4 regions of the Erwinia sp. AK-PDG3-5 genome follow, and region 3 is predicted to be linked to each of the others. Evidence: predicted binding sites of a transcription regulator. Region 3 holds the regulator's gene; each other region holds the start of a gene.
What was found. The regulator PurR, encoded in region 3, represses purine synthesis genes. The targets are predictions, from matches to a motif close to CANGCAAACGTTTGCNTG.
Positions count from the first base shown of each region.

Region 1: the regulator PurR is predicted to act here: its motif matches at 3,568-3,585, upstream of guaD (guanine deaminase).
Region 2: the regulator PurR is predicted to act here: its motif matches at 1,529-1,546, upstream of AC1UKS_RS05600 (nucleoside-specific channel-forming protein Tsx).
Region 4: the regulator PurR is predicted to act here: its motif matches at 6,024-6,041, upstream of purM (phosphoribosylformylglycinamidine cyclo-ligase).

Region 1 is NZ_CM165967.1:2,313,988-2,321,342, reverse strand. Features, by position in the region: gene xdhB (xanthine dehydrogenase molybdopterin binding subunit) at 1-614, opposite strand, end outside; gene xdhA (xanthine dehydrogenase small subunit) at 604-2,049, opposite strand; gene guaD (guanine deaminase) at 2,046-3,377, opposite strand; gene ydfG (bifunctional NADP-dependent 3-hydroxy acid dehydrogenase/3-hydroxypropionate dehydrogenase YdfG) at 3,784-4,530, shown strand; gene hrpA (ATP-dependent RNA helicase HrpA) at 4,612-7,355, opposite strand, start outside.
Region 2 is NZ_CM165967.1:1,216,840-1,224,194, reverse strand. Features, by position in the region: gene AC1UKS_RS05610 (hypothetical protein) at 1-225, shown strand, start outside; gene AC1UKS_RS05605 (PA4780 family RIO1-like protein kinase) at 439-1,293, shown strand; gene AC1UKS_RS05600 (nucleoside-specific channel-forming protein Tsx) at 1,825-2,691, shown strand; gene speG (spermidine N1-acetyltransferase) at 2,834-3,391, shown strand; gene AC1UKS_RS05590 (hypothetical protein) at 3,463-3,882, opposite strand; gene mmuM (homocysteine S-methyltransferase) at 3,991-4,863, opposite strand; gene mmuP (S-methylmethionine permease) at 4,913-6,331, opposite strand; gene AC1UKS_RS05575 (DUF2002 family protein) at 6,492-6,827, opposite strand; gene AC1UKS_RS05570 (DUF883 family protein) at 6,990-7,316, shown strand.
Region 3 is NZ_CM165967.1:2,691,005-2,698,359, reverse strand. Features, by position in the region: gene cfa (cyclopropane fatty acyl phospholipid synthase) at 8-1,156, opposite strand; gene punC (purine nucleoside transporter PunC) at 1,458-2,648, opposite strand; gene punR (DNA-binding transcriptional activator PunR) at 2,762-3,673, shown strand; gene purR (HTH-type transcriptional repressor PurR) at 3,722-4,747, opposite strand; gene cydH (cytochrome bd-I oxidase subunit CydH) at 5,032-5,121, shown strand; gene AC1UKS_RS12365 (C40 family peptidase) at 5,165-6,004, opposite strand; gene AC1UKS_RS12360 (Grx4 family monothiol glutaredoxin) at 6,377-6,715, shown strand; gene AC1UKS_RS12355 (NAD(P)-dependent oxidoreductase) at 6,769-7,355, opposite strand, start outside.
Region 4 is NZ_CM165967.1:1,314,321-1,321,675, forward strand. Features, by position in the region: gene AC1UKS_RS05990 (ABC transporter permease subunit) at 1-1,803, shown strand, start outside; gene pstA (phosphate ABC transporter permease PstA) at 1,800-3,446, shown strand; gene pstB (phosphate ABC transporter ATP-binding protein PstB) at 3,460-4,233, shown strand; gene purN (phosphoribosylglycinamide formyltransferase) at 4,283-4,921, opposite strand; gene purM (phosphoribosylformylglycinamidine cyclo-ligase) at 4,918-5,958, opposite strand; gene upp (uracil phosphoribosyltransferase) at 6,202-6,828, shown strand; gene uraA (uracil permease) at 6,896-7,355, shown strand, end outside.

The DNA.
Region 1 (7,355 bases), 380 kb from region 3:
ATGACCATCGCCACCTGCGTCTCGAGGTAGAAATGTTCCTGGCCACCGATATGGAATTCACCCTGTAAACGGTGAGCGGCACGCGCCAGCGCGGCCTGCGCATCACCACGCTGATGCACATGCGGTTGTTGGACAAAGTGGTGCTTTTCCAGCGCTTCCTTGACATCGAGCATGGGCGTCAGCACCTCGTACTCGATGATGGCGGCTTCGGCGGCCTGGCGCGCCGCGTCGGGCGTTTCAGCCGCCACGGCAAGCACCACCTGACCGGCGTACTCCACCACCTCCTTCGCCAGCAGCGGATCGCCCGGCTCCAGTGGGCCGATATCCAGCTCGCCCGGCACCTGATGCCAGGTTAACACCTGCACCACGCCAGGAATGGCGTAGCAGGGTTCAACGTTGATATGCAGAATGCGCGCATGGGCGTGTTCACTCAGCCGTGGGCAGAGATGCAGCATGCCCGGCAGCTCAAGCTTGTCATCGATGTACAGGGCTTCACCGGAGACATGTTTATCGGCGCTTTCGTGCTTGTTACTTTTGCCCACGCCGCTCTGGATCCCTTCCCGGTATTGCCGGGCAATCACGTCTTCTGCCACTACCGGTCGATTATGAGACATAGCGCGATACCTCCAACAACGTCAGCTCACCCGAACGGGAAGCATAGAAACGGCGTAATAAGTTTTTGGCGATTTGCAGACGGTAATCCGCACTGGCGCGGAAATCGCTCAGCGGTTTAAAGTCCTGCTCAAGGGCGGCGCAGGCCTGTTCGATTGACGTCAGCGTCAGCGGTTTACCGGTCAGCAGCTGTTCGCTATGGCTGGCGCGTTTGGCAATTTCGGCCATGCCGCCAAAGGCGATGCGTGCTTCGGTCACCACGCCGCTGCTGTCGGTGTCGACCAGCAGCGCGGCGAATACCGCCGAGATATCATCTTCCAATCGTTTGGAGACTTTCCATGCGGCGAAGGTTTGTGACGGCGTCACTTTTGGAATGACGATCGCGCGGATAAACTCCCCTTCCTGTAAGGCGGTTTTGCGATAGGAAAGGAAGAACTCGTTGAGCGGCAGACGACGTACGCGCTGGCCTTGTTGCAGTTCCAGCGAGGCATTCAGCGCCAGTAACATCGGCGGCGTATCACCGATCGGCGAACCGTTGGCGATGTTGCCGCCCAGCGTGCCCTGATGGCGGATCTGCAATGAGGCAAACCGCTCCAGCATCTCGGAGAACGGCGGAATGTGCGCTGCCAGCAGCTGATAGCAATGATGCAGAGACGCACCGGCGCCCAGCACAATCTCGTGCTCGGCTATCTGGCAGGCTTTCAGCTCATCAATCTGCTCAAGGGCAATCATTAGCGGTAACGGCTTGTAGAACTGCGTAACCTGCAACGCCAGATCGGTGCCGCCGGCCAGCAGCTTCGCCTGCGGAGACTCCAGTAGCAACTCCGCCAGCTGTGCAACGGTTTTCGGCACATAGCAGCGGTTGCCCTTGAAGGTCAGGGTTTGCAGCTCCGCGTTTTTCAGCGCGCTCAGGCGCTTCGCCGTGTCCGCACTCTGCAACTGGAAACTGTCAACTTCAGGCTGTTCGCAGGCCTGGCGCGCGGCATCGACAATCGGACGGTAGCCGGTGCAGCGGCATAAGTTGCCCGCCAGCGCCTGTTCAGCCTGCTTATGCTGCCAGCCTTCACTGTTTTTTTGCAGCGTGAACAGCGACATCACAAAACCCGGCGTGCAGAACCCGCACTGTGACGCGTGGCAATCCACCATCGCCTGCTGCACCGAATGCAGTTTATTACCCTGCTTTAAGTCCTCGACGGTGATCAGCTGTTTACCCTGCAGGCTGCTGACAAAGGTCAGGCAGCTGTTGGCGGTTTCATACACCATTTCGCCGTTTTCCACCCGGCCCAGGGTGACCGTACAGGCGCCACAGTCACCCGAGGCACAGCCTTCTTTGGTGCCGCTACGGCGTTTATTCTGACGCAGGTAGTTCAGTACGGTCAGATTGGGATCCAGCGACTCTTCGGTCACCAGCGTCTGATTCAGTAAAAATTGGATCATGCGGCTTTTACCTCACTGTGTGTCTGCCAGACGCACTGCCCGTTTACCCAGGTTGCAGCGATATTGCGATCGTCGCCCAGCGTCATCAGCACAAAGAGTTTTTCCCAGATATCTTTGCTGTTGGCATGGCGCATCTGTTGTAAGGCGGAAACCGCCGGATCCAGCACCACGAAGTCGGCTTCTTTTCCGGGACTGAAGCTGCCGATGCGGCTGTCCAGATCCAGCGCATGCGCGCCGCCCAGCGTGGCATGATAGAAGGCTTCACACGCCGCCAGCTTGTAGCGCTGAAGCTGGCCCACTTTGTAGGCCTCACCCAGCGTCTGCAGCATGCTAAAGGTGGTCCCTGCGCCGACATCGGTACCCATACCCATTTTCACCCCTTTCTGCCAGCAGGTGTTCAGGTCGAACAGGCCGCTGCCCAAAAACAGGTTTGAGGTCGGGCAAAATGCCACGGCGGAGTCGGTTTCGTGCAGGCAGTCCCACTCTTCCTCTTCCAGATGCAGGCAATGCGCAAACACGCTGCGGCGACCGGTTAGCTGATAAGCGTCGTACACATCGAGATAGTTTTTATGCGCCGGGAACAGCGACTTCACCCACGCAATTTCCTGCGGATTTTCGCTGAGGTGGGTATGCATCCAGGTATCCGGATATTCGGCCTTAAGCTGGCTGACCTTGCTCAGCAGTTCCGGCGAAGAGGTCGGCGCAAAGCGTGGCGTCAGCGCATAGCTAAGGCGACCCTTGTTGTGCCAGCGCTCAATCAGCGCACGCGTTTGTTGATAGCTCTGCTCCGGCGTTTCGGTCAGGTAATCGGGCGCATTACGATCCATCATTACCTTACCGGCAATCAGCCGCATCCCCAACCCGTCGGCGGCGGTAAACAGCGCATCGACCGACTCGGGATGCACGGTGCCAAACACCAGCGCCGTGGTGGTGCCATTGCTCAGCAGTTGGTGCAGGAAGAAGGCCGACATTTTGGCGGCGTGCTGCGGGCAATGGTACTGGCTCTCCACCGGGAAGGTGTACTGCTGCAGCCATTCCAACAGCTGCTCACCATAGGCACCGATCATTTCGGTTTGCGGGTAGTGAATATGCGTATCGACAAAACCGGGAACGATCAGCTTGCCGCGATAGTCGAGCACGGCGACGTGGTCGGCAAGCTGAAGGCGCCCTTCTTCCCACGGCTGCAGCGATACGATTTCACCGCCGTTCAGCAGCAGCAATCCATCTTCAATATAACGAGCCTGTTCGGGAAGCTGCGTCGGCGTGTCCACAACGGCAGTAATATCAAAAAAGCTTCCGCGAATAGCCTGAGTACAGGTAACTGACATAGCGATTCCTTGGGGAAAGAGTTCGACCCTTTCTTTTGTTATTGCAGGTGATGACCTTTATTTCAAATTGCAATTGTTATGCCAGATCGCAATGGTGCTATTTTTTAATTAGAATCAACAGGTTAATGAATATTTATGACAAATCGATGTCTGCCAGACGGGTAATCGTGTGCGCAACCGGTTGCTTTCCCCCGCAAACGGTTGCATCCAGGGATTATTATTTAAACGCCGCAACGATCGGCGCTGCGCGGTAAAAAGGCGCACTAAATAAAGGCAATTAGTGGATTAAGCGCACCAACAGTGTGCAGAGCGCATAAGTAAATAAATCATAACCTTTTCGTCCTTATCAGCTTACCTTTGAAATGGTAAGGTGGCTGGAATTGAAAATACCTTGAGGAACAGTGAGATGATTGTATTTGTTACTGGCGCTACCGCAGGATTCGGAGAAGATATCACCCGCCGCTTTATCGCTCAGGGGCACAAAGTGATCGCCACTGGCCGCCGTCAGGAGCGTTTACAGGCGCTGAAAGAGGAGCTGGGTGACGCTGTTTATACCCTGCAACTGGACGTGTGCAACCGTGCCGGTATTGAAGAAGCGCTGGCCAGCCTGCCCGCCGACTGGCGCAATATCGACGTGTTGGTAAACAACGCCGGTCTGGCGTTGGGCATCGAGCCGGCGCATAAAGCCAACGTCGATGACTGGGATTTGATGATCGACACCAATAACAAAGGCCTGGTGTATATGACCCGCGCGGTGTTGCCGGCCATGGTTGACCGCAATGTTGGCCACATCATCAATATCGGTTCGATTGCCGGCAGCTGGCCTTACGCCGGCGGCAACGTGTATGGCGCCACCAAAGCCTTCGTGCGTCAGTTCAGCCTGAATCTGCGCGCCGATTTGCATGGCACCGCGCTGCGCGTCACCAATATTGAACCAGGCCTGGTCGGCGGCACCGAGTTTTCTAACGTGCGCTTTAAGGGCGACGATGCCAAAGCGGACAGCGTGTATGACGGCGCGGAACCGTTAACGGCAGAAGACGTGACCGAAGCGGTATACTGGGTGGCGAATCTGCCTAAGCACGTCAATATCAATACGCTGGAGATGATGCCAGTCGGTCAGACGCTGGCAGGTTTGAAGGTGCACAAGGCGTAACGTGACAGGGAGCGCAAACGCTCGCGCGGTAACGATCAAAACAGGCTGCCATTGCAGCCTGTTTTCATTTACCACACCCGGTTAAATCACGATCTCATCCATCGCCTGCTGGATACGCTTCTCCGATACCGGATAGGGTGTGCCCAGCTGCTGGGCAAAATAACTCACCCGCAACTCTTCGATCATCCAACGCACGTCCTTCACGTCTTCATCTTCGCGGCGAACGGCGGGCAACTTGTTATACCAGGTGGACCAGGCCTGCTGAATTTTTTCAATTTTCAGCATTCTGGCGCGATCGCTGTGCGGATCGATCGGCATTTTTTCCAGCCGGCGCTCCATTGCCGTCAGATAACGCAAGGTATCAGACAGTCGCTTCCAGCCGTTCTGGGTGACAAAACCTTTGTACACCAGGCCGCCTAACTGCGCCTTAACGTCAGACAGCGCCAGCGCCATGCTCATATCCACGCGCCCTTTCAGACGTTTGTTAATATTGAACACCGCGGTGAGGATCTGCTCGACCTTTTTCGCGATGTCGACCACCGTGTCGTTCAGCTCGGCGCGAACCTTATCGTGCAGTTTGCTGTAACCCGCTTCCTGCCAGGTGGGGCCGCCGTGTTCATCAATCAGCTTATCAACACCACAGGCGATGCAGTCATCAATCAGATCCAGCACCTTGCCATAAGGGTTGAAATAGAGCCCCAGCTTGGCTTTGTTCGGCAGCTTTTCATGCAGATATTTGATCGGCGACGGAATATTCAGTAACAGCAAACGCCGCTGGCCGCGCCACATGGCTTTCTGCTGCTCATGCTGGGAGTCAAACAGGCGGATCGCCACGCTGTCTTTCTCATCCACCAACGCCGGCCAGGCCTTCACGCTGTAATTTCCGCGCTTCTGCTCGAAATGATCCGGCAGGTCGCCAAAGCTCCAGATATGCAGACCGCTCTGCTCCAGCCCGTCATCAGCGACCAGCGACAGCGTTTCCTGCACTTTTCCTTTCAACGCCAGCTTCAGCGCGGCGAGATCGCGGCCTTCATTCAGCTTGCGGTTGTTTTCATCCACCACCCGATAGGTGATTTTCAGGTGATCGGGCACCTGATCCCACTGCCAGGCTTCACGGTCAATGGTGATCCCGGTCATGCGGCGGAATTCGCGTTCCAGCGACTCCAGCAGCGGCAATTCCATTGGCGTCACCCGGCCAAGGAAGGCATCCGCATAGTTGGGCGCAGGCACCAGATTGCGGCGAACGGGTTTTGGCAGCGATTTGATCAGCGCGATAATCAACTCGCGGCGCACGCCCGGAATCTGCCACTCGAAGCCGTTCTCCTCAACCTGATTCAGCAACGGTAACGGCACGTGCACCGTCACGCCATCAGCTTCGGTGCCGGGCTCAAACTGGTAGCTCAGGCGCAGCTTAAGGTTGCCCTGTTGCCAGACGTTCGGATAATCCAGCTTGCTGACGTTGCTGGCGCCCTCTTTAATCAGCATCTCTTTGGCGAAGTTCATCAGTTCCGGCTGTTCGCGGCTGGTTAACTTCCACCAGCTATCGAAATGCCTGGCTGACACCACGTCCTGCGGAATGCGCATATCGTAGAAGGCGAACAGCGTCTCGTCATCTACCAGAATGTCGCGACGGCGGGACTTATGCTCCAGCTCTTCCACTTCTTCACGCAGCTTGAGGTTGGCTTTAAAGAACGCGTGACGCGTTTGCCATTCCCCTTCCACCAGCGCGTTACGGATAAAGAGTTCACGGGACAGGATCGGATCGATCTGGCTGTAGTTCACCTTGCGCGCGGCAACTATCGGCAAGCCATACAGGGTGACTTTTTCACTGGCCATTACCGCCCCCTGCGCCTTCTCCCAGTGCGGTTCGCTGTAGCTGCGTTTGATCAGATGCTGAGCCACCGGCTCGATCCACTCCGGATCGATACGCGCGGCAATACGGCCCCACAACCGGCTGGTTTCCACCAGCTCCGCGACGATGGTCCATTTCGGCGGCTTCTTAAACAGCCCCGAGCCAGGGAAGATCGAGAAACGGGCGTTACGCGCGCCGGTATATTCCTGCTTATCGGCGTCTTTCTGACCGATATGCGACAGCAAACCGGTCAGCAGCGCGGTATGCACGCCACGGAAATCGGCGGGTTCGCTGTTTAACGGGATCCCCTGTTCACGCACCACCTGACGCAGCTGGGTGTAGATATCCTGCCACTCGCGCACGCGCAGATAGTTAAGGTATTCCATCTTACATAAGCGGCGGAACTGGCTGGACGACAACGCCTTCTGCTGCTCCTGCAGGTAATCCCACAGGTTCACAAAGGAGAGGAAATCGGACTCTTTGTCGGCAAAGCGGCGATGCTTCTCGTCTGACGCCTGCTGCTTATCTGCCGGACGCTCGCGCGGATCCTGAATGGACAGCGCCGAGGTGATAATCATTACTTCGCGCGTACAGGCATAGCGCTGCGCTTCCAGCACCATTTTGGCCAGTCGTGGATCAACCGGTAGCTGCGCCAGCGAGCGGCCCGACGGGGTTAGCTTATAATGCTGATCCTCGCTCTGAGTGATGGCACCCAGCTCTTCCAGCAGCTTGACGCCATCCTGGATGTTGCGCTTGTCCGGCGCTTCGACAAACGGAAACGCGGCGATATCGCCCAGCCCCAGCGCGGTCATTTGCAGAATGACTGACGCCAGGTTGGTGCGCAGAATTTCCGGATCGGTAAATTCCGGGCGGTTAATGAAATCGTCTTCTGAATAGAGACGAATACAGATCCCTTCAGAGACACGCCCGCAACGGCCCTTACGCTGATTGGCCGAGGCCTGCGAGACCGGCT
Region 2 (7,355 bases), 1.5 Mb from region 3:
GGAGGTGATTACCAGTCTGGTCACTTTGATAATTTGAAGTTATCGCCCAACTCAGCCAACTTCAGCTTCATTGGCGAGACAACCTGGACCGTGAAAGTATCAGACGCTCCAACGCTTAAATTACCCTTTTCCGATCCTCGCGGTGTCAGCCGATCAAGGGGATTAAGAAAATACATCGACATCTCTGCTTCACCGGCTCCTCTGAGGGCTGAAGGTAGACGCTAGGGCAACCTTGAGTCCTCTTTTTCATCTCATCAGAACGGGTGGCAGTGCTGCAATACAAAATGACACTGGTATACTGTCAGCTCCACCAAATTCTTGGTCGATGGTTACCAGACCCACTCGATGAAGTCCTGAGAACCCACACGGTGAAAACCTTGTGGGTTTTTTTGTGCCTGATATCTTTCGTAACCTGGCTGAAATAAGGTATAAAGCCGCATGAAAATCCCAAACCGAATCCAACCTCTGGTTGATGATGGCCTGATAGACGATGTGCTCCAACGCCTTAAAAGCGGAAAGGAAGCCGACGTTTACACTGTGTTATGCGGTGACAAGATCAATTGTGCCAAAGTGTACAAGGAAGCGACACAGCGTAGCTTTAAGCAGGCCGTGCAGTATCAGGAAGGCCGAAAGGTCCGTAACTCTCGTAGCTCCCGTGCGATGCAGAAAGGCTCTAAATTCGGCCGCAAGCAGCAGGAAGAGTCCTGGCAAACCGCAGAGGTGGATGCGCTGTTCCGGTTGGCAGAAGCGGGCGTACGTGTCCCTCAGCCCTATCTTTGTATCGACGGCGTGCTCCTGATGGAACTGGTGACGGATGCAGACGGCATGGTGGCTCCACGTCTTAGCGATGTGACTATGTCTGAAGAAAGCGCGGTGACTGATTTCCATATCATGATCCGTAATATCGTACGCATGTTGTGTGCCGGTATCGTGCATGGTGACCTGTCGGAATTTAACGTACTGCTCGATGCACAAGGCCCGGTCATTATCGACTTGCCTCAGGCTGTCGATGCTGCAGCGAATAACCATGCTGAAGCCATGTTCGAGCGTGATGTGAATAACATCACCGCGTATTACGGTCAGTTTGCTCCGCAGTTGCTAAAAACCCGTTATGCGAAAGAAATCTGGCTGCTGTATGAAGACGGCAAGTTAACCCCAGAAACTCCGCTGACAGGACTGTTCGTTGAAGAGATTCATGAAGTCGATATGGACTCGCTGATGGATGAAATCATTACTGCGGAAGATGACTATTACGAACGTCAGCGGGCAAATAAAGAACGCGACGAAGAGTAATGATTCTGTCCCGGTAAAATTCTGCGGCTATATTTGCAGATGTTATTAAGGAGATCACTCCCCGCGATCTTCTTAATGAAACCAGAAAGGGCTCATCTCGCCAGGGATGACGCGTCGCTAAAAACGCCACTATCTATAAGCTAATCTTATTATAAGCCGCTGCCATCGCCCTTCTCTTCCCCTTGCAGAAGCGCTAAATCCATCGCCACTTTTTGCCTGCCCTGCCTTAAATAGCGATGCAAACGATTACCTCACTCAAAAAACACCCTTCCTCTACTCAATCCCCTTTCAGACCATCCAGTCAAAGACATTTGTGACAAGCGTCACACTTTACCTAAAGTGAAATGAAACAAGGTTTGACAAGTGTGAGCGATATCTATTTCCTTAAGCGCGGATGACGGCACACTGCCGCAGCATTCATCGCGGGTGTTTTTTGCTGTGAAAACAGTCACCCTTTCCTCTTCTGTTGACGACTTAATAAGACCTTCGCAGTGGCTTCATAAAAAGGGTCATTAAGCCTGTGGTAATATAATGAAATATAAAATTCTGATGGCTGGCGCACTCGCAGCGCTCTCTTATAGTGCCTCTTCAACTGCTGCTACCGATTCGCCGGAGTATGTTTCCGACTGGTGGCATCAGAGCGTCAACGTGGTGGGAAGCTACCACACCCGTTTCGGACCTCAGTTCAATAACGACGTGTATCTGGAATACGAAGCGTTCGCCAAAAAAGACTGGTTCGATTTCTACGGCTATATCGATGCGACTAACTTCTTCGGCGTGGGTAACTCCAATGCTAACGGTATCTTTGACCATGGCTCCCCGCTGTTTATGGAAATCGAACCTCGTTTCTCTATCGACAAGCTGACCAACACGGACCTGAGCTTCGGCCCGTTCAAAGAGTGGTACTTCGCGAACAACTATATCTACGATATGGGCCGTAACAGCGATAACCGCCAGAACACCTGGTTTATGGGTCTGGGTACCGATATCGATACCCACTCAGATGTTGGCCTTTCACTGAACGTGTATGCCAAATACCAGTGGGAAAACTACGGTGCAGCTAACGAAAACAGCTGGGATGGCTATCGCTTTAAGGTGAAATACTTCGTTCCGATTACCAGCCTGTGGGGCGGAAATCTGAGCTACATCGGTTTTACCAACTTTGACTGGGGCTCCGATCTGCGTGATGAGACCGGCCCGTCCCGTACCAGCAACTCTATCGCTTCCAGCCATATCCTCTCGCTGGGTTACGATCACTGGCATTACTCGTTCGTGGCGCGTTACTTCCACAACGGCGGACAGTGGGCTGATGGCCAGGAGCTGAACTTCGGTAACGGTCAATTTGAAGTGAAATCCACCGGTTGGGGTTACTACCTGGTCGCTGGCTACAATTTCTGATGCCTTAAACGCAGCCTAAACGCCAGCACCGGAAACCGTGCTGGCGTCATTGTTTCTACGCTTACGCCGTGCCATTTCCTCCCGTCAGACGTATAATTCCTCAGCAATATTGCATCTGATAAAAGGAACTTATATGTCTCCCATGCCTGCCGAAGATGGCTTAAAACTGCGTCCTCTCGAACGTGAAGATCTGCGTTTTGTTCACCAGCTTGATAACAACGCCAGCGTTATGCGTTACTGGTTTGAAGAGCCGTACGAAGCGTTTGTGGAACTGTCCGATCTCTACGATAAGCATATTCACGATCAGAGCGAACGTCGGTTTGTGGTGGAATTTGAAGGGGATAAAGCGGGACTGGTTGAACTGGTTGAGATTAACCATATTCACCGACGTGCTGAATTTCAGATTATCATTGCCCCCAGCCATCAAGGGAAAGGCCTTGCCAGTAAAGCCGTCAAGCTGGCGATGGATTACGGATTTTCCGTGCTGAACCTGTATAAACTTTACCTGATCGTTGATAAAGAAAATAAGAAAGCCATTCACATCTACACCAAATTAGGCTTCGATATTGAAGGCGAACTTATCCACGAATTCTTTATTAACGGCGAATACCGTAACACCATTCGCATGTGCATTTTCCAGCAGCAGTATCTGGCAAAACATAAACCCGCACACGTAATGCTGAACCCGACGGCGCAATAGCGTAGGGACGGTTTTGAACCCGTCAGAACGCGCTACCAGAGGAAGAGCGATCTTCCCCTGGTTGTCCGCATCTAGCCGCGCGCGCCCACCGGATTCATAATGGTATTCACTTTTTCCGGATGGATGTTGTACATGCCGCCATTAAACGGATCGACAAACAGCCAGCCAGGAATGCCACCCAGCGGGATATTGCCGAGGATGTACCAGAGGTTGGCTCTCTCTTCCAGTGGGATCGTCTGCGGCACATAACCCGCGCGCTCCAGTTGCAGCGTGTACTTCTTCTTGCCAAGGTACGAGCCATCAGACTTCAGCAGTGAGACTGTTTTAGGGGTAATCCCTTCTGCAACGGCCCTTCCCGTTTCATCCTGCACCACAAATTTCACGCCCTGAGGCCAGGTCTGGATGGAAACGTCCTGGGTCTGATCGCCAACAATGGTGGCACATCCGCTCAATAACCACGCTGAAGCCAGCGCCAGCAAAAGCCTTCTCATATGCATTCCTGCCAATTTAAATATTCAGAATAGTCTAAGCGGAGTCTGACGGGTTTTCATTAATTACGCCCGACCATTGCGGGCGTAATAAAACAAATTTTCAGCGGGTTATCGCGAATGACAGCGCTGAGCAATCGCGGCGATATCCGCAGGCGTTGTGCGGCAGCAACCACCGATCAGTTTAGCCCCGGCAGACTGCCAGGCAGAAAGATTGTCGATCAATGTGCAGGTTGAGGCATCGCTGTGCCAGGTTTTGCCGATCGCATCGTACTGCTCGCCGGAGTTGGGATAGACCACCAGCGGCTTTTTGCTCAGTGAGGAGAGGTTCTGCAGCGCAGCCGTCACTTTATCCAGCGCGATACAGTTCAGTCCCAGCGCAACGGCCTGCGGGCAACTCTCCAGCAGACTGACGACCTGGCTTAATGGCGTACCGTCACTCAGGTGTTCCCCGTCACGCAGCGTGAATGAGAACCAGGCAGGGGTACCCGGAAACTCGGCCAGCAAGGCCACCAGCGCCTGAATCTCTGCAAAGGATGGCATCGTCTCACAGGCGAGGATATCCGCCCCAGCGGCAACCAATGCCTGAATACGTGGGCGATGAAAGGCCATCATCTCTGCTTGCGGCAGGCTGTAATCACCCCGGTATTCGGATCCATCCGCCAGATAGGCTCCGTAGGGCCCGACAGAGCCGGCAATCAGCAAATTGCCGGCCTGCGGTTCGGCAGCCTGGTAATCCGCTCTGGCACGGCTGGCAAGCTCCACGCTGCGTGCAATCAGCGTCAGCGACTGTTCTTCACTCAGCCCACGTTTGGCGAAGCCCTGCGGGGTTGCCTGATAGCTGGCGGTAATGGCCACCTGCGCGCCCGCGTTGAAATAGTCGTAGTGCACCTGATAAATCAGTTCAGGGTTCTCAATCAGCACTTTAGCCGACCACAGCGCGTCGGTCAGATCGCAGCCGCGCGCTTCAAGTTCGGTGGCCATTGCGCCATCCAGCACCAGCCCCGCTGCCACCTGTTGTTCTACAGAAAGATTATTCGGTAACACGCACACTCTCCTTTGCCAGCTCGCGATTTTTTAATCGTTGAGTGAAATGATAGGCCGCATAGCATAGCGCGACGAAAGGCAGGCCGCAGTATAGCGCAATGCGTTGTTCCGGATCGAACGCCAGACCGACGCAGGCCAGCAAGCAAAGCAGGAACCCAAGGATCGGCGTCAACGGATACCATGGCGCACGGTATTTCAAGTCTGCCAGCGGCTTACCCGCCCGCACATGAGCACGGCGGAAGAAGAAATGCGAAGCACAGATGCTGAGCCAAACGGCCACCACCGCAAAACCTGAAATAGCCGACAGCGCGACAAACACCGTATCCGGCGCAACCACGCTGGAAAACAGCGCCAGCAAGCCACCGATCATGCTCACTGAAATTGCCATCAATGGGATGCCGCGGGAAGTCAATTTGGCGAAACAGCGAGGCAAGGTATTCTGATTTGACAGCGACCAGAGCATCCTGCCCGAAGCATATAAGCCCGAGTTCGCCGCCGAGAGGATCGCCGTCAGGATCACAAAGTTAAAGATATCTGCCGCATAAGGAATACCGATCTTTTCAAAGACCATCACAAACGGGCTTTTGACGATCCCCGCCTGATCCATCGGGATCAGCGCTGCCAGGATCAGTACCGTACCCACAAAGAAAATGATCAACCGTGCGACCGTGGTGCGGATCGCCATTGGCAGAACTTTGTGCGGATTCTCGGTTTCACCCGCCGCGATGCCAATCAGCTCGGTACCCGAGAATGCAAAGTTGACGGCCACCATGGTCATCAGGATCGGCAGGCCGCCGTGCGGCAACCAGCCAGAGGCGGTGAGATTATGGAAGAACGGCGCGCTGCTGCCATCCTTCAGCGGGATAAAACCGAACATGGCTCCCCCGCCGAGGAGTATAAAGGCCAGGATGGTGACCACTTTAATCACTGAGAACCAAAATTCCCCTTCCGCGAAAAAGCGGGAAGAGACCACGTTCAGCATAAAAATCAGCGCGCAAAACAGCAGGCACCACAGCCAGACCGGCGATTGCGGGAACCAGTACTGCATACAGAAACCCGCAGCGGTCAGGCTTGAGCCAAGGGCGACCGTCCACGTCAGCCAGTAAAGCCATGCCACGGTGTACCCCGTTGCCGGACTCAGGTAGCGCGCCGCATAAACATGGAAGGCACCGGTCTCTGGCATCGCCACCGACAGCTCGCCAAGGCTTAACATCACAAGGTAAACCACCAGCGCCCCAATGATATAGGCCAGCAAGGTGCCAGCTGCACCCGTGGTGGAAATGATATAGCCCGTATTGAAGAACAGGCCGGTGCCAATCACGCCGCCTAACGAGAGCATCACCAGATGGCGGGCTTTCATGCTGCGCTTGAATTGTTGCGTTGTATCGGGCTTGCTTTGCTGCATCGCTGATTTATCCGTTTAGACGTCTAAACTTCTACATGGGTCAGCGTTATACCGATTCTGGCCGGTGAAAGCAACGTTACTGAGTGTGGGGGATGATCGTGCGGGGGCGAGATTTTCAGCGCGACCAAGGCGTGCGCCGAAAACTCAACGGGCTGATTACTCAGCCAAACATGTTTACGATATAGCGTTCCAGCGCCGCGCGGGAACTAAAACCGTGGGGGATGCCGTAGTGATCCTGGTTATCTCCAGCCAGATACATCGGAAACTGCACGTACTCTTCACAGGCTTTCATATCGGAGGCCGGATGCGCAAATCCGTGGCTTTTTTCCTTCAACACAGGATGAATAATCAGTGCGGTACGGCCCATGCGCGCTTCACGATTAACGTAGACATAGTTATCGCCTCGACGGTAACCATAGGCTCTTGCGGTGACCGCATCCATTTCAAATCCCGCACCTTCCAGTACGCGAGCAACTTCATCAGGGCGTAAATACATACTCATTCCTCTAAAACGTGCCAACCCTGCAACCTTACAACAGCGTGAAGGTTAAGCGCTTTCGGAATAATCCATAAACGCCCTGCTTTCCGGTCCGGGTCACTAAAAATCTGCATGATGGTCTATAGTTAATAGTACGTTTCATTTCCAAGGGAGAGAAAAATGTTTAACCGAAACACTAAAAATGAAGACATTGATATCAATCAGGACGTCAATCAGCTGGCCGATACCCTTGACGATCTGCTGAAATCTTACGGAAGTAAGACTAAAGATGAAGTCGACGGTGCACGTTCCCGCGCAGAAGCGATGTTGAAAGAGACTCGCGCCAAACTCCACGGCAATAACCGTGTAACCCAGGCGGCAAAAGATGCCGGCGGGCAAGTTGACTCTTATGTGCGTGACAAACCGTGGCATGGAGTTGGGATTGGTACTGCATTAGGTATTTTTGTTGGGGCGTTGATTGCAACGACCACCTCATCGCGTAACTAGTTTCGTTTACTTTACAGACAAATCCCCGCATCTGATGGT
Region 3 (7,355 bases):
AGCGATCTTAATGCGGGACGCGTAAACCGCCCTCAACCCCATGGGTAAAGACCACCTGCCACAGTTGAATATCGCGGGCGCGGAAAGCGCCGGCACAGGCATTCAGGTAATAGACGAACATCCGTTTAAAACGCTCACCGTATTTTTCTGCCAGCTGGGGCCAGGCCGCGAGGAACCGCTCGTGCCATGCCATCAGAGTGGTGTCATAGTCCTGACCAAAGTTGTGCCAGTCTTCCATAACGAAATGCGGCTCGTGCGCTTCAGAGATGTGGCGTACTGAAGGCAGACAGCCATTGGGGAAAATGTACTTATTGATCCAGGGATCAACATGTTCATTGGTCTTATTGGCACCTATGGTGTGGAGCAGGAAAATACCGTCAGGTTTCAGATTGCGGTTTACCACGTCAAAATAGGTGGCGTAGTTTTTAGGTCCAACATGTTCAAACATGCCTACGGAAGATATGCGGTCAAACTGCTGGTTTAAATCGCGGTAATCTTGCAACAGAATAGTGACATCCAGCCCTTCACATCGCTGCTGGGCCATTTTCTGCTGTTCAGCAGAGATCGTTACGCCAAATACGCTGACACCGTAATTTTTGGCGGCATATTCAGCCAGTCCGCCCCAACCACAACCAATATCCAGCAGTGACATGCCCGGTGCTAATTGCAGTTTATCGCAGATCATTTTTAATTTAGCACTCTGTGCTTCTTCCAGCGTTTGCGCTTCTTTCCAGTAGCCACAGGAATATTGCATATGATCATCAAGCATCAGTGAGAACAGATCGTTACCCAGATCGTAATGTTCTTTACCAACAATCCAGGCGCGTTTTCGTGATTGCAGATTGGTTAATCTGGCGGCAGCTATTCTGAGCGTATCTTTAAAGTGGTGGGGGAGTTGTTGATCGAGTTTAGCGACCAGAACGCGATGGAAAAACATATCCAGATTTTCGCATTCCCACCAGCCATCCATATAACTTTCGCCCAATCCCAGTGAGCCCTCTTGCATCACGCGCTTGAAGAACTCCGGATTTTTAATCTGGATATCCCAGGGGCGTGTGCCGTTGACCTCAATATCCGCATTGCGTAGCATTTCCTGGACGATTCGATACCAATGATCCTCGACCAGGCTCACTTCTTCTATACACGATGAACTCATAGCTTCTCCATCACCCTGTGTGATTGAAACCTGAGAAATAGAATAGACAATTTCTACAGGATTTGAGAACACGCACGGATAAACCGTACGCCTGATATCCGGCGTTACAGAGGATTGTTAAGAATAGTGCCTGCAGAGTTGCGCAACGAATGCCGCGCGGGATAACACCTTGACCACCCTGTCAGGACTCAAAAAATTGCGACGAACTTGTTATTTTGTGTTGCCTGAAATGAGTATATGCTCACGCCAGGCAATATTCAATTGTTTATTGTTAGGGTGCTAACCAATTGGAATCAAGCTGTTAGCGACCGCTGTGTGCGTCCGCCAGAGCCAGCTTTTCCGCCTTCGCCCGTTGTAAAATATAGCCGATTCCTGCCAGAACAACAGTTGAGATCATCACCAGCGAGGTGGTGAACAGCGATGTGCTGATAAATGTGGAAACAATCAGACTGGCGATACAGCACAAACCCAGTTGCAGCGTGTTCTGCAGGGCAGCGGCTTTACCACTCGATTGCGGGAAAGGTAAGAGGGCATTCGACACGACAATCGGATAAATCGCACCGTTTGCTAACGCCATACCGCAGAACGGCAGCAATAACGCCACCATAGACGGATCTTCAATCTGCGCGGCGATAAAGAAAGCCACAATACTGAGGGAATAGATTGCCAGCAACCAGGGCAGCAGGGAGCGGCCTTCAGTGTGTTTCAGCAACGTACGGCAGCCAAAGCCGCCAATCAAAAAGGCCAGCGTCTGAGGCACGTAGCTCAGCCCAATGTCACCGGGAGACATGCCCAGAGCGCCAAGAATGAAGGGCGACCCGGTCAGCCAGGCGAAGAAGCTGGCTGAACAGGCGGCATAAATCAGCACGTTACCGCTGTAAACCGGCGATTTTAACAGGCTGAAAAAGCCCATTTTCTTCACGCCATCCACCACCGGCTTCTTCACCGTTGGCGCGAGGAACAAGGTGGAAATCAGCAGCACCACTGCGACCAACAGCAGGGCGACAAAAATGGCGCGCCAGCTGAAATGGTTGAGTAACCAGGCGCCCAGTAACGGCGCGAGCGCAGGCGAGAGTGCCACTAACGGCATGATCGAGGCGAATACGCGGTTTGCCTGGCTGGCGGAATAGCGGTCGACAACCAGTGCCTGCCAGCTGACGGCAGCGGCACAAATCCCCACCGCTTGCACAAAGCGCAACGCCAGCAGGGCAGCAGCAGAATTTACCCACCACATCGCGCCACAACTGACGGCGAACAGACTCAGACCCATCAACAGTACAGGCTTACGGCCAATACGATCCGACAATGGACCCCAAAACAGCTGGGCGATGGCAAAACCCGCCAGGAACAGGCTGAGGCTGGCACTGATGATCCCGGCATCGGTTTGCAGGTCTTGTTGCATGGCACCAAAGGCAGGCAGGTACATATCGGTAGCGAGGAAACCTGCCACGCTTAACAGCGCCAGGTAAACAATAAATCCTTTCGAAGGCATTCTTTTTCTCTTTATTTGTGATGAACGAAACGCCGCAGAGTGTAATCGCGTGCCATACAGCTTGTGAAACGGTAATATTTGCAGGTTGCGTTCAAAAATATTGCAGGCAGATTATGTGGTCAGAACATTCCCTTGAAGTGGTTGATGCGGTTGCCCGCAGCGGCAGTTTTACCGCAGCCGCCGTAGAGCTCCATCGCGTACCCTCAGCCATCAGTTATACCGTGCGGCAGCTGGAGGAATGGCTTGCCGTGCCGTTGTTTGAGCGTCGCCATCGCGATGTGGTGCTGACCGATGCGGGACGGGTATTCATCCAGGAAGGGCGTAGTGTCATCAAAAAAATGCTCGCCACCCGGCGACAGTGCCAGCAGGTCGCTAACGGCTGGCGAGGGCAAATTAATATCGCCGTCGATCGCATCGTTAAATCTCAGCGCACCCGGCAGCTGGTAGTCGACTTTTATCGACACTTCCCGGATATGGAACTGCATCTGTCAGCAGAAGTATTTAACGGCGTCTGGGATGCGTTGGCCGACGGGCGGGTGGATGTGGCCATCGGCGCGACACAGGCTATCCCGGTAGGAGGCCGGTTCGCCTTCCGCAATATGGGCGCGCTCAACTGGCGCTGTGTAGTCGCCTCGAATCATCCGCTGGCACGTCAGCACGCAGAAACCAGTGAAGAGGCGATCGGCGAATGGCCTTCACTGGTGCTGGAAGATACCTCAAGAGCCTTGCCGAAACGCACCACGTGGACACTGGATAATCAGCGGCGGCTGGTGGTGCCAGACTGGGAAAGCGCGTTTGACTGCCTGCTGGCGGGCTTGTGCGTGGGGATGGTGCCGGGCCATTTGGCGCAACCCCTGCTGCAAAAGGGCGCTTTGCATGAACTGACGCTGGAAGGCGGATTTCCGGACAGCCCGTGCTGCGTGAGCTGGTCTGAGCAGCAGGCTTCACCGGCGCTGAGCTGGTTGCTGGATTATCTGGGTGACAGTGACACGCTGAACAGTGAATGGCTGAAGGAAGAGTCCTGAGCCAACAGGGTGTGCCGAGGGAGAATTCTCCCTCAGCACTAAGCGGGATTAGCGGCGATAATCCAGGAAGGGACCATCGGCAACCGAACGGCGTTCGATCAATGTAGGATGTACTTCAATCGTCTGCGGTTCTTCACGCTTGCTGGTGATACGATCCAACAGCATATCGAAGGCGGTTTCGCCCAACTGTTCTTTTGGCTGGTGAACCGTGGTCAGCGCCGGTGTGAAGTAACGGGCGTTGCGCACGTTATCGTACCCGATCACCGATATATCCTGCGGAACGCGCAGGCCCATCTCATCAGCCGCACAAATTGCGCCCATCGCCATCACATCGCCACCGCAGAACACCGCCGTTGGACGCTGCTTCTGTGAGAGGATTTGCTGCATCGCCTGATGACCTGATTCTGGTTCGAAATTGCCCTGAACCAGCCACTCGTCACGCAGGGTAATGCCCGCTTCAGACAACGCTTTCATAAATCCGGCAAGACGGCCACCGCCGGTGTTGCGCTCCATCTGACCCGGGATGACACCAATATCTCGATGCCCACGGTCGATCAGATAACGCCCAGCCAGATAACCGCCTTCAAAGGCGTTGTCTTCTACCGTATCGGTAAAGTCACCGCGCGATTTACCCCAGTCCATCACCACCATCGGAATATTGCGGTTATCTTCCAGCATGGTGATCAGCTCGTCCGGGTATTCGGAACACATCACCAGCAGGCCATCGACGCGTTTCTGCGCCATCATCGACAGATAGGCCTGTTGCTTGGCAAGATCATTGTGGGCGTTACCGAGGATCAGCGTGTAGCCTTTGGCAAAACAGCGGTTTTCAATGGCTTCAATAATTTCGGCGAAATAGGGCGCCTCGCTCGAGGTAGCCAGCAGCCCGATGGTTTTGGTGTGATTCACTTTCAGACTACGGGCAACCGCGCTGGGTGAATAGTGGAGCGCCTTAATAGCGGCCCACACGGCTTCCCGCGTTTCTTCTGCAACGAAACGGGTCTTGTTGATGACGTGGGAGACGGTGGTGGTGGACACCCCGGCTTGCTTTGCCACATCTTTAATTGTTGCCATGAAATAACTACTCCTGCGCCTATCTTAACTGTTTGATAAGCCTGTTGTTAATCGTTTGCCTGGTGAGATCGAAAACCTGACGTCTGAAGTCGTTTTTTAGTTGCTGTCCGGAGTCGTCAGGAAGGAAAAAGCGCTGATTAAAGACCGCTAAACACCTTAAGGTGCGGGCCGTTGCGCAACAAAAAAAGAATTCTAACAAGGCTTGGCAGAGAAAACGAGATTTTTACCGTCAAGTATGGGAAAATTGATGGCATCATAAACTGTAGGGCTATTTAGGATTAAAAATGGATACCGATCTGAAATTCTCGTTACTGACCACGGTTTGCGCACTGTTGATGATTATGGCGTTTAGCTTCACCGCGATCATGCATTAAGTGCAAACAGGGCCGGTCTGACGATCGGCTCTGAGTATTTCTGCTATCGAATGGTTTTTGGCGTCATCATCCGGCGGGCACCAATATAGTGGCGCTGCCAGTAATCATCTGCCAGGGCGCTGACCTGAATATCCTTGCCAGTACGTGGCGACTGAATAAACTTCCCACCACCCAGATACACGCCAACGTGATCCGCCGTCTCGCGCCCGTTAATGCGGAAGAAGACTAAATCGCCTTTCTCCAGCTCATCACGTTTTATCGAAGCCGCATCATGCAGGTGATACATCTCATTCGCCGTGCGCGGGATTTTAAACTTCACTAAATCTTTGTAGGCATACCACACCAGGCCGCTGCAATCGAAGCCGGTTTTAGGCGACGTTCCGCCCCACTGGTAAGGTTTACCTAACTGGCCCATTAGTTTGGTCATCGCTGTTTCACGGGCTTTTTGATAACGGGCGCGGTGAGCTTTGCTTAACTTTAATGGCGCAGAAACAGAATCTGACGTCAGCTCTTCAGCAGTATCGACAACCTTGCCACGATGGCGGCCATAGCGTTTTTTTCCGGCGTTTAAGGTGGTTTTCTTTTTGTATTTGCTGGAGTGCAACGGGGCAGTCTCAACAGAGGCGGTTTGCAGCGAAGGTTTCTTTTTAAGCTTCAACTTCTGTACTGAGGTTAAGCGAGATTTTTTGCTGGTGGATTCTTTAACTTTTTTTGTGCTGTTGGCTTTAACCGGTCGGCGTTTACGTCGCTCATCCTCTCGGGCAGGCGTGCTGCTATCTGCCTTATGATGATTTGCATTAATAGGGGCATGTGGCGATGCGTGCGCCATATTGAAAAACAGCTGGGCAAAGGCCAGCATGAAGAGCGTGATAAGTAAACGCATCGTTACCATTAACAGTTTGTGCTACGACCAGAGGCCACAGCTTGCCAGAAACAGGGAGTTCTGCCTTTCAGCAGCGTCATTTTGCAATTCTAATCTAACTCATTAACAAAAGGTAAGGTCTTTTTTGTTTCAATGATACAGAGCAAGTAAAAACTGTAAAAATTAGCCAAATCAGCTGTTTATATGCGCAAAACCTGTGCTTTTCTCATGCATTAATTCAGCGAAAGCAATAGGAAAATGTTATTTTAACGCTATCGCCTGCCTGCTGGTGGCTCTGAGGGCGTACCCAACTGTTAAAAAATGTCGTTTTCATCGGGCCCGCAGAGTCGCTACAATAAATAGACATGAAGTATCCGATTAAGGAAGCCATTTATGAGTACTATTGAAAAAATTGAGCGCCAGATAGCAGAAAACCCGATTCTGCTGTACATGAAAGGCTCACCAAAACTGCCAAGCTGTGGCTTCTCTGCCCAGGCCGTTCAGGCACTTTCAGCCTGTGGCGAGCGTTTTGCCTATGTCGATATTCTGCTGAACCCAGAAATTCGTGCTGAGCTGCCTAAATACGCCAACTGGCCAACCTTCCCACAGCTGTGGATTGACGGTGAACTGGTCGGCGGTTGCGACATTATTATTCAGATGTACCAGCAGGGCGAACTGCAGCAGCTGATTAAAGATACCGCGCAAAAATACCCTTCTGACGCCGCTGAATAAGCCCGTCAGAAGCAGAAAAGGCAGGCGTGATGAGCGCCTGCCTTTTTTTATGCTTATTTTTGCTGCTGCAGAAAAGCGTTAAGCAGATCGGTGAAATCTCCGCCTTGTTGCTGATCCTCTGCCATCTGACGGCAGAAGGTGGCAAGGGCGTGAAAAAGCGGCTCGCCGGGCAATTCGCGGGCATTTAACGTCGCAATCTCTTCCATTTCTGGCGCCCAGCGCCAGGCCTTGCTGTACATATCCGGAATAGCCTTGCGCAAACGCGCCAGCAGTGCAGGCTGGCTCGCCTCCATTTCCTCAAGCAGTGCTCCGGCAGCGCCCACCCGACTGGCATTAATCAGCATCAGTGCAGACAGCAAGGTGATGCCTTTATTGATCCCGGCGTAGGACATTTTTAACGCCGACGCCGCGCCAGTCTGCGCCTGCATGATGTTGACCCGCAATCCGAACCTCTCCAGTTCCGCCAGAGAGTCAGCCCGATCGCCCGCAAACCAAAATTGCGGACTTTCATCTCCAGGGGACGCCGGCGGCAGACCGATGATCGCGCCATCGACAAACCCCGCGCCGGTAGGCGCAATCGTTGCGGCAACCCGTTTCAGGGTATCTTCACCGATGGCATTGCAGTCGACATAAAGGGGTT
Region 4 (7,355 bases), 1.4 Mb from region 3:
GAAGTCAGTGCCGTGACGTCCGCCGATAACGGCAGCGTGTTGCTGCATAGCGCCAGCGGGCTGGTGCTGGTTCAACCACAGTTAACGGTCAGCCACGACGAACCGGTGTGGAAGTTCCCGCTCGGCGATCGACCGTTAGCGGGCAGCGATGCCAATGCAACGGTCATGAGCCTGGCCCATGCCGACGATCGCTGGCTGATTGCTCAGGGCAGTGCACAGCAGATCACGCTGTTGCAGTATGCGGCAGGCGCTGTGCCTGAGAAATTTACGCTTGCGGTGCCGGACATCACCCAACTGCTGCTTTCCCCGGATGGCAAACTGCTGTTCGGCGTCGCCGGCAATATTCTCCGCGTCTGGCGGATCGCCCCGGAAGGGCCGGTTCTGCGCGACACGCGCACCTTAACCCGCGCACCCGAGCGAATTGCCTTACTGAGCGGCGGAAGCTCGTTGCTGGTGTCAGATGCCAATGGGATTGCGCAGTGGTTTGATATCGCAAGCGAAACCGGGCCGCACTTGCAACCTGTCCGCCAGTTTGCCGGAGCAGAAGATCGCGGGCTGCTGTTCAGCGAGGCGCATCGCCGGGTGTTTGCCACGCTCAGCCCCTCCGGTGAACTCAAGCTGTATGCCAGTAAGCAAAAAGGCGCGATTTTGTCACGCCAGCTTGCTGCCAATGCCGAAAATGGCGCATTTTCGCCGCAGGGTGATGGTTTGCTGCTGGAGCACGGCGGCATGTTGCAGCATTACAAAATTGATAACCCGTGGCCCGATATCAGCTGGCGCAACCTCTGGCAAAAAGTCTGGTATGAACACTATCCATCGCCTGATTACGTCTGGCAGTCCACCTCGGCTAATGACGAATATCAGGGCAAATTCAGCCTGGTCCCCATGGTAATTGGCACGCTAAAAGCGGCTGGCCTGGCGATGCTGTTTGCCACGCCGCTGGCACTGGCTGCGGCAATGTATACCGCCTGGTTTATGGCACCGGGCTTACGGCGCTGGGTGAAACCGGCGATCGAGATGATGGGCGCCTTGCCCAGCGTGGTCATCGGCCTGATTGCCGGATTGTGGCTTGCCCCGCAGCTGGCTGACAAACTGCTCGGCGTGCTGTTATTGCCGCTGATGCTGGCTGGCGTCCTGCTTTTATGCAGTTGGGCCTCGCTGAAACTGCCTGCGCGCTGGCGTCGCCGCCTGTGTGATGAAGGGCGTGAAATCTGGATACTGCTGCCGCTGATGCTGCTGACCGGCGTCTTCTGCCTGGGGTTGCTGCCCGCTATTGAGCACAGCCTGTTTGGTCAGGGGCTGGCCGACCGTTTCAGCAGCAGCTATCAACAACGTAACTTACTGATTGCCGGCGTGGCGATGGGTTTTGCGCTGGTGCCGTTAATATTCACCCTGGCGGAAGATGCCATCTTCAGCGTGCCGGCATCGCTAGGGCAGGGCTCACTGGCGCTTGGCGCAACGCAGTGGCAAACGCTCACTCGGGTGGTGGTGCCAGGCGCCTCTTCCGGCATTTTCGCCGCCCTGATGATTGGCTTTGGTCGGGCGCTGGGTGAAACGATGATTGTATTGATGGCAACGGGCAACACGCCGGTCACCGAAGGCGGTTTACTGCAGGGGGTGCGCAGCCTGGCGGCTAACGTGGCGATTGAAATGCCCGAGGCGGCTGCCGGAAGCGGTCACTACCGCATCCTGTTCTTAAGCGCGCTGGTGCTGCTGGTGTTTACCCTGACGGTAAATACCCTGGCTGAACTGATCCGCCAGCGCCTTCGCCGGCGTTATAGTCAGCAGGAGGAGACGCTATGAGTGTGGTGATGAATAATCACCGCTGGCGCTGGCTGACCGGTGGCGCGGTAGCGGTCAGCCTGCTGGCCTTTATTTTGCTGATCGCTCTGCTTGCCTGGCAGGGCATGACCTATTTCTGGCCGCATCCGGTCACGCTCTATACGGTTCAGCAAACGGTCGGCACCACGCAGATGCTGGGTGAAGTCGCCCAGTCACAGACGGTTTCCCGCCAGCAGCTTGAGGAGAGTGGCCGCGTGTTGCCAGCCGGGCTGCCACAAGAGCTGACCCGCTATCTGATTAAAACCGGCAACCGCGATTTCGCCGCGTCCGATTTTCACAGCATCTTAAGCAGCCAGATTGTGTCCAGCGAGCAGCCTACCGGGGTGATCGCGCTGCAACGTCGTACCGGCGGCATGGCGTACGGCTGGTTCGACGGCCTGCTGGAGAACGGTCAGCCGCTGGTGGCGCGCAATATGATGCGTACCTTGCAGCAGCGGATAAAACAGTCGCAACAGCATATGTCGCAGGCGGAGAAAATCCGCCGGGTGAGCATGGCCAGGCTGAACAGTGAACTGGAGCAGCTGGCGCAGCAACAGCGGCATCTCCAGCAACAGCACCAGTACACGGCGCAGGCACAGTCGATCCATCAGGCGGACAGTGCCGAGCTGCAGCGTCAGTTTGTGCAGAAAGCCCAGCAGCTCAGCGACCTGAATGATGAAAGCAGCAGCACGGTGCTGATCCTGCGGGATGCCCAGGGCCAGCAGCACCGCATTGCGATGAACGAGATCCTCGGCGCCTGGTATCCCAATGCGATGAGCTACGGCGAGAAATGGCTGCATTTGGCCTGGCAGATCTGGCACTTTGTCAGCGGCACCCAGGGCGACAGCCTGGGCGAAGGCGGCGTGTTCCCGGCAATATTTGGCACCGTGCTGATGGTGCTGCTGATGTCGATCGTGGTGATGCCGCTGGGGGTGATCGCGGCAATCTGGCTGCATGAATATGCCGGAAACGGCCTGATGACCCGGCTGGTGAGGATTGCGGTGGTAAACCTGGCGGGCGTGCCTTCGATTGTTTACGGCGTGTTTGGCCTCGGCTTCTTTGTCTGGCTGGTTGGCGGCAGCCTCGACAAGCTGTTCTTTGCCGATGCCTTGCCCGACCCTACCTTTGGCACGCCTGGCCTGCTGTGGGCCTCGCTGACGCTGGCATTGCTGACGCTGCCGGTGGTGATTGTCGCCACCGAAGAAGGCCTGTCGCGTATTCCTAAATCCCTGCGTCAGGGCTCACTAGCCTTAGGGGCTACCCAGGCGGAAACGCTGTGGCACGTGACCCTGCCGCTGGCCGTTCCGGCGATGCTGACCGGCCTGATCCTCGCCGTGGCGCGCGCGGCAGGAGAGACCGCGCCGCTGATGCTGGTGGGCGTGGTGAAAATGGTGCCAGAACTGCCGATCGATGCGGTGTTTCCTTATTTGCATCTGGACCGTAAATTTATGCACCTTGGATTCCAGATTTACGATCTGGCTTTCCAGAGCCCGAATGCTCAGGCGGATCGCCCGCTGGTCTTTGCCACCGCGTTGTTGCTGGTAACGATAATTCTGGCGCTGAACCTGCTGGCGATGGTGTTACGACATCGCCTGCGGGAACGCTATCGCGCCCTGATGAACTGATGGTGAGAGAAAAATGGTGAAGTCCGATTTGCTGGAAAGCACGCTTGAGCTGGAGAACCTGTCGCTGTGGTATGGCGAAAAGCAGGCGCTGAATGAGATCAACCTGCGGATCCCTAAAAATCGCATCACCGCGCTGATTGGCCCTTCCGGGTGCGGGAAATCGACGCTGTTACGCAGCCTTAACCGGATGAACGAACTGATTGATGGCTGCCGCACCGAGGGCGATATTCGCCTGAATCAGCAGTCGATCCTCGGCGGAAGTCAGGACTTATCCTCGCTACGTCGGCGCGTTGGCATGGTATTCCAGCGGCCCAACCCGTTTCCGAAAACCATCTATGAAAACATCGTTTATGGCCTGCGCCTGCAGGGCGTACGCGATCGTCGGGTGCTGGATGAAGCGGTTGAGCGGGCGTTGCGGGCGGCGGCGCTGTGGGGCGAAGTGAAGGATAACCTGTGGCAGAATGCGCTGACGCTGTCCAGCGGTCAGCAGCAACGACTGGTGATCGCCCGTGCCATTGCGATTGAGCCGGAAATTTTGCTGCTGGATGAACCGACCTCGGCGCTGGATCCGATTTCGACGCTGGTGATTGAGGAGCTGATGAGCAGCCTGAAGCAGCACTTCACGCTGATTCTGGTAACGCACAATATGCAGCAGGCCGCGAGGGTGTCAGATTACACCGCGTTTATGCATCAGGGGAGCGTGGTGGAGTTTGGCGAGACTGACGAACTGTTTACCACGCCGCGCCAGCGTCGCACGGAAGATTACATCACCGGCCGCTACGGTTAATAAAAAAGGGGAGATCGACGATCTCCCCCTTGATATGCGCTACGACAACCTAGTCGCCAGCATGCCCTTCTTCAGGCAGCTTTTCACCGTCCAGCCACGCCGCATCATCATGCATCGCCAGTCTGCCATCGACAAACCAGCTAACCACCAGCGGATAAATAGCGTGCTCCTGATGCTGAACGCGGGCGTTCACATCCTCTTCGCTGTCTTCTGCAAACACCGGCACCTTCGCCTGAAGGATCACCGGGCCGCCGTCCAACTGCTCGGTAACGAAATGCACCGAGGTGCCGTGCTCCTCATCGCCATTTTCAATCGCCTGGCGGTGAGTGTGCAGACCCGGGTATTTCGGCAACAGGGAAGGGTGGATGTTCAGCATGCGTCCGGCATAGTGCTGGACGAAGGCCGGGCTGAGGATCCGCATGTAACCGGCCAGCACCACTAAATCGGGGGCATAAGCGTCGATTTCCAGCATCAGCTGGCGATCGAACGCTTCACGGTCAGCAAACTGGGAAGCGGCGAGCGCATGGGCCGGAACACCGGCTTCACGCGCGCGGGTCAGACCGTACGCGTCCGACTTGTTGCTGAACACGGCAGCGACGCTGCCGTGGATCTGGCCTTGCTGGCAGGCATCCAGGATTGCCTGAAGATTGCTTCCCTGGCCGGAAACCAGCACGACTAGCCGTTTCATGCGTTAATGACCACACGCTCTTCAGAATCGGACGCTTTGATTACGCCGATTTTCCAGGCTTTTTCACCCGCGTCAGTCATCAGCTGCACCGCTTTATCAGCTTCGTCTGCGCTGAGGGCGATTAACATGCCCACGCCGCAGTTAAAGGTGCGGTACATCTCAAAGCGGCTGACGTTGCCCGCTTCCTGCATCCAGCCGAAGACGGCCGGCCACTGCCAGCTTGACTCTTCAATCACCGCCTGGGTGTTGTCTGGCAGCACGCGGGGGATATTTTCCCAGAAGCCGCCACCGGTCAGGTGAGCAATCGCGTGAACATCAACCTGTTCTATCAGGCTGAGGATGTTCTTCACATAGATGCGGGTAGGTTCCAGCAAATGATCGGCCAGCGACTTGCCTTCCAGCTGCGTCGTTTCCGGATTGGTGTTGCTGACTTCCAGAATTTTACGTACCAGCGAGTAGCCATTGGAGTGCGGGCCGCTGGAGCCGAGGGCAATCAGTACGTCACCGTCCTGAACTTTGCTGCCATCGATGATTTCTGATTTTTCGACCACGCCAACGCAGAAGCCTGCCACGTCGTAGTCTTCGCCGTGGTACATGCCCGGCATTTCTGCGGTTTCGCCGCCGACCAGCGCACAGCCAGACTGCGAGCAGCCTTCAGCAATGCCGGTGATCACGCTGGCTGCGGTGTCGACTTCCAGTTTGCCCGTGGCATAGTAATCGAGGAAGAACAGCGGCTCGGCGCCCTGAACCACCAAATCATTCACGCACATCGCGACCAGATCGATACCGATAGTATCGTGGCGTTTAAGGTCCATCGCCAGACGCAGCTTGGTGCCGACGCCGTCAGTGCCGGAAACCAGAATCGGCTCGCGGTATTTTTGCGGCAGCGCACAAAGGGCACCGAAACCGCCCAGTCCACCCATCACTTCCGGGCGACGAGTCTTTTTCACTACGCCTTTGATACGATCGACTAAAGCATTACCCGCGTCGATATCTACGCCGGCGTCTTTATAGCTGAGAGAGGTCTTATCGGTCACTGCGAAATCCCCACGCGGTTTGCGGTTGGTGGTATGGAAAATAAAGCGCGGCAATTCTAACAGCGCAGGCAAACGTTTGCGAGTGCCATCTTCAGACGCGTTGCGGATAACTGGATTTTAGCTAATTATTGACGGGTAGGGGCGGTTTAATCAAAAGTTGCACTAAGTCATATGGCGTGGAGCGTAAATGGGGCTATAATCTCGCGATTTTTTTTTGCAGCTTAACACTCCGGGAGTACAACAATGAAGATCGTGGAAGTCAAACACCCGCTGGTCAAACATAAACTGGGTCTGATGCGTGAGCATGACGTAAGCACCAAACGTTTTCGTGAACTCGCCTCAGAAGTGGGAAGTCTGCTGACTTACGAAGCCACCTCTGATTTAGCCACCGAAACGGTGACCATTGAAGGCTGGAATGGTCCGGTTGAAATCGAACAAATCAAAGGTAAGAAGATCACCGTTGTGCCGATCCTGCGTGCGGGACTGGGGATGATGGAAGGCGTGCTGGAGCACGTGCCAAGCGCGCGCATCAGCGTTGTCGGTGTTTACCGCGATGAAGAGACGCTGGAGCCGGTCCCGTATTTCCAGAAGCTGGTTTCCAATATTGAAGAGCGCATGGCGCTAGTGGTGGATCCAATGCTGGCTACCGGGGGATCGATGATTGCCACCATCGACCTGCTGAAAAAAGCCGGTTGTACCAGCATTAAAGTGCTGGTGCTGGTCGCCGCACCGGAAGGCATTGCCGCGCTGGAAAAAGCGCACCCGGATGTTGAGCTGTACACCGCGTCTATCGATCAGGGTCTGAATGAGAAAGGGTATATCATTCCGGGCCTCGGTGACGCAGGCGATAAGATCTTCGGCACCAAATAAGCCGTCATCAACGAGACAAGCCGACCGCAGAGTCGGCTTTTTAATGGGTAAAACAAGGGGTAATATTATGACACGTCGTGCAATTGGCGTCAGCGAGCGGCCACCGCTGCTGCAAACCATCCCACTCAGCTTCCAGCACCTGTTTGCGATGTTTGGCGCCACCGTGCTGGTGCCGATCCTGTTCCATATCAATCCGGCCACGGTATTGCTGTTTAACGGCGTCGGCACCTTGCTCTATTTGTTTATCTGTAAGGGCAAAATCCCGGCTTACCTCGGTTCAAGCTTTGCCTTTATTTCTCCGGTGTTACTGCTGTTGCCGCTGGGGTATGAAGTGGCGCTCGGCGGCTTTATTCTCTGCGGCGTGCTGTTCTGCCTGGTGGCGTTGATTGTCAAAAAAGCCGGCACCGGCTGGCTGGACGTGATGTTCCCGCCGGCGGCAATGGGCGCGATTGTGGCGGTTATCGGGCTGGAACTGGCGGGCGTAGCGGCGAAAATGGCCGGACTGCTGCCCGCTGACGGCGCTTCCG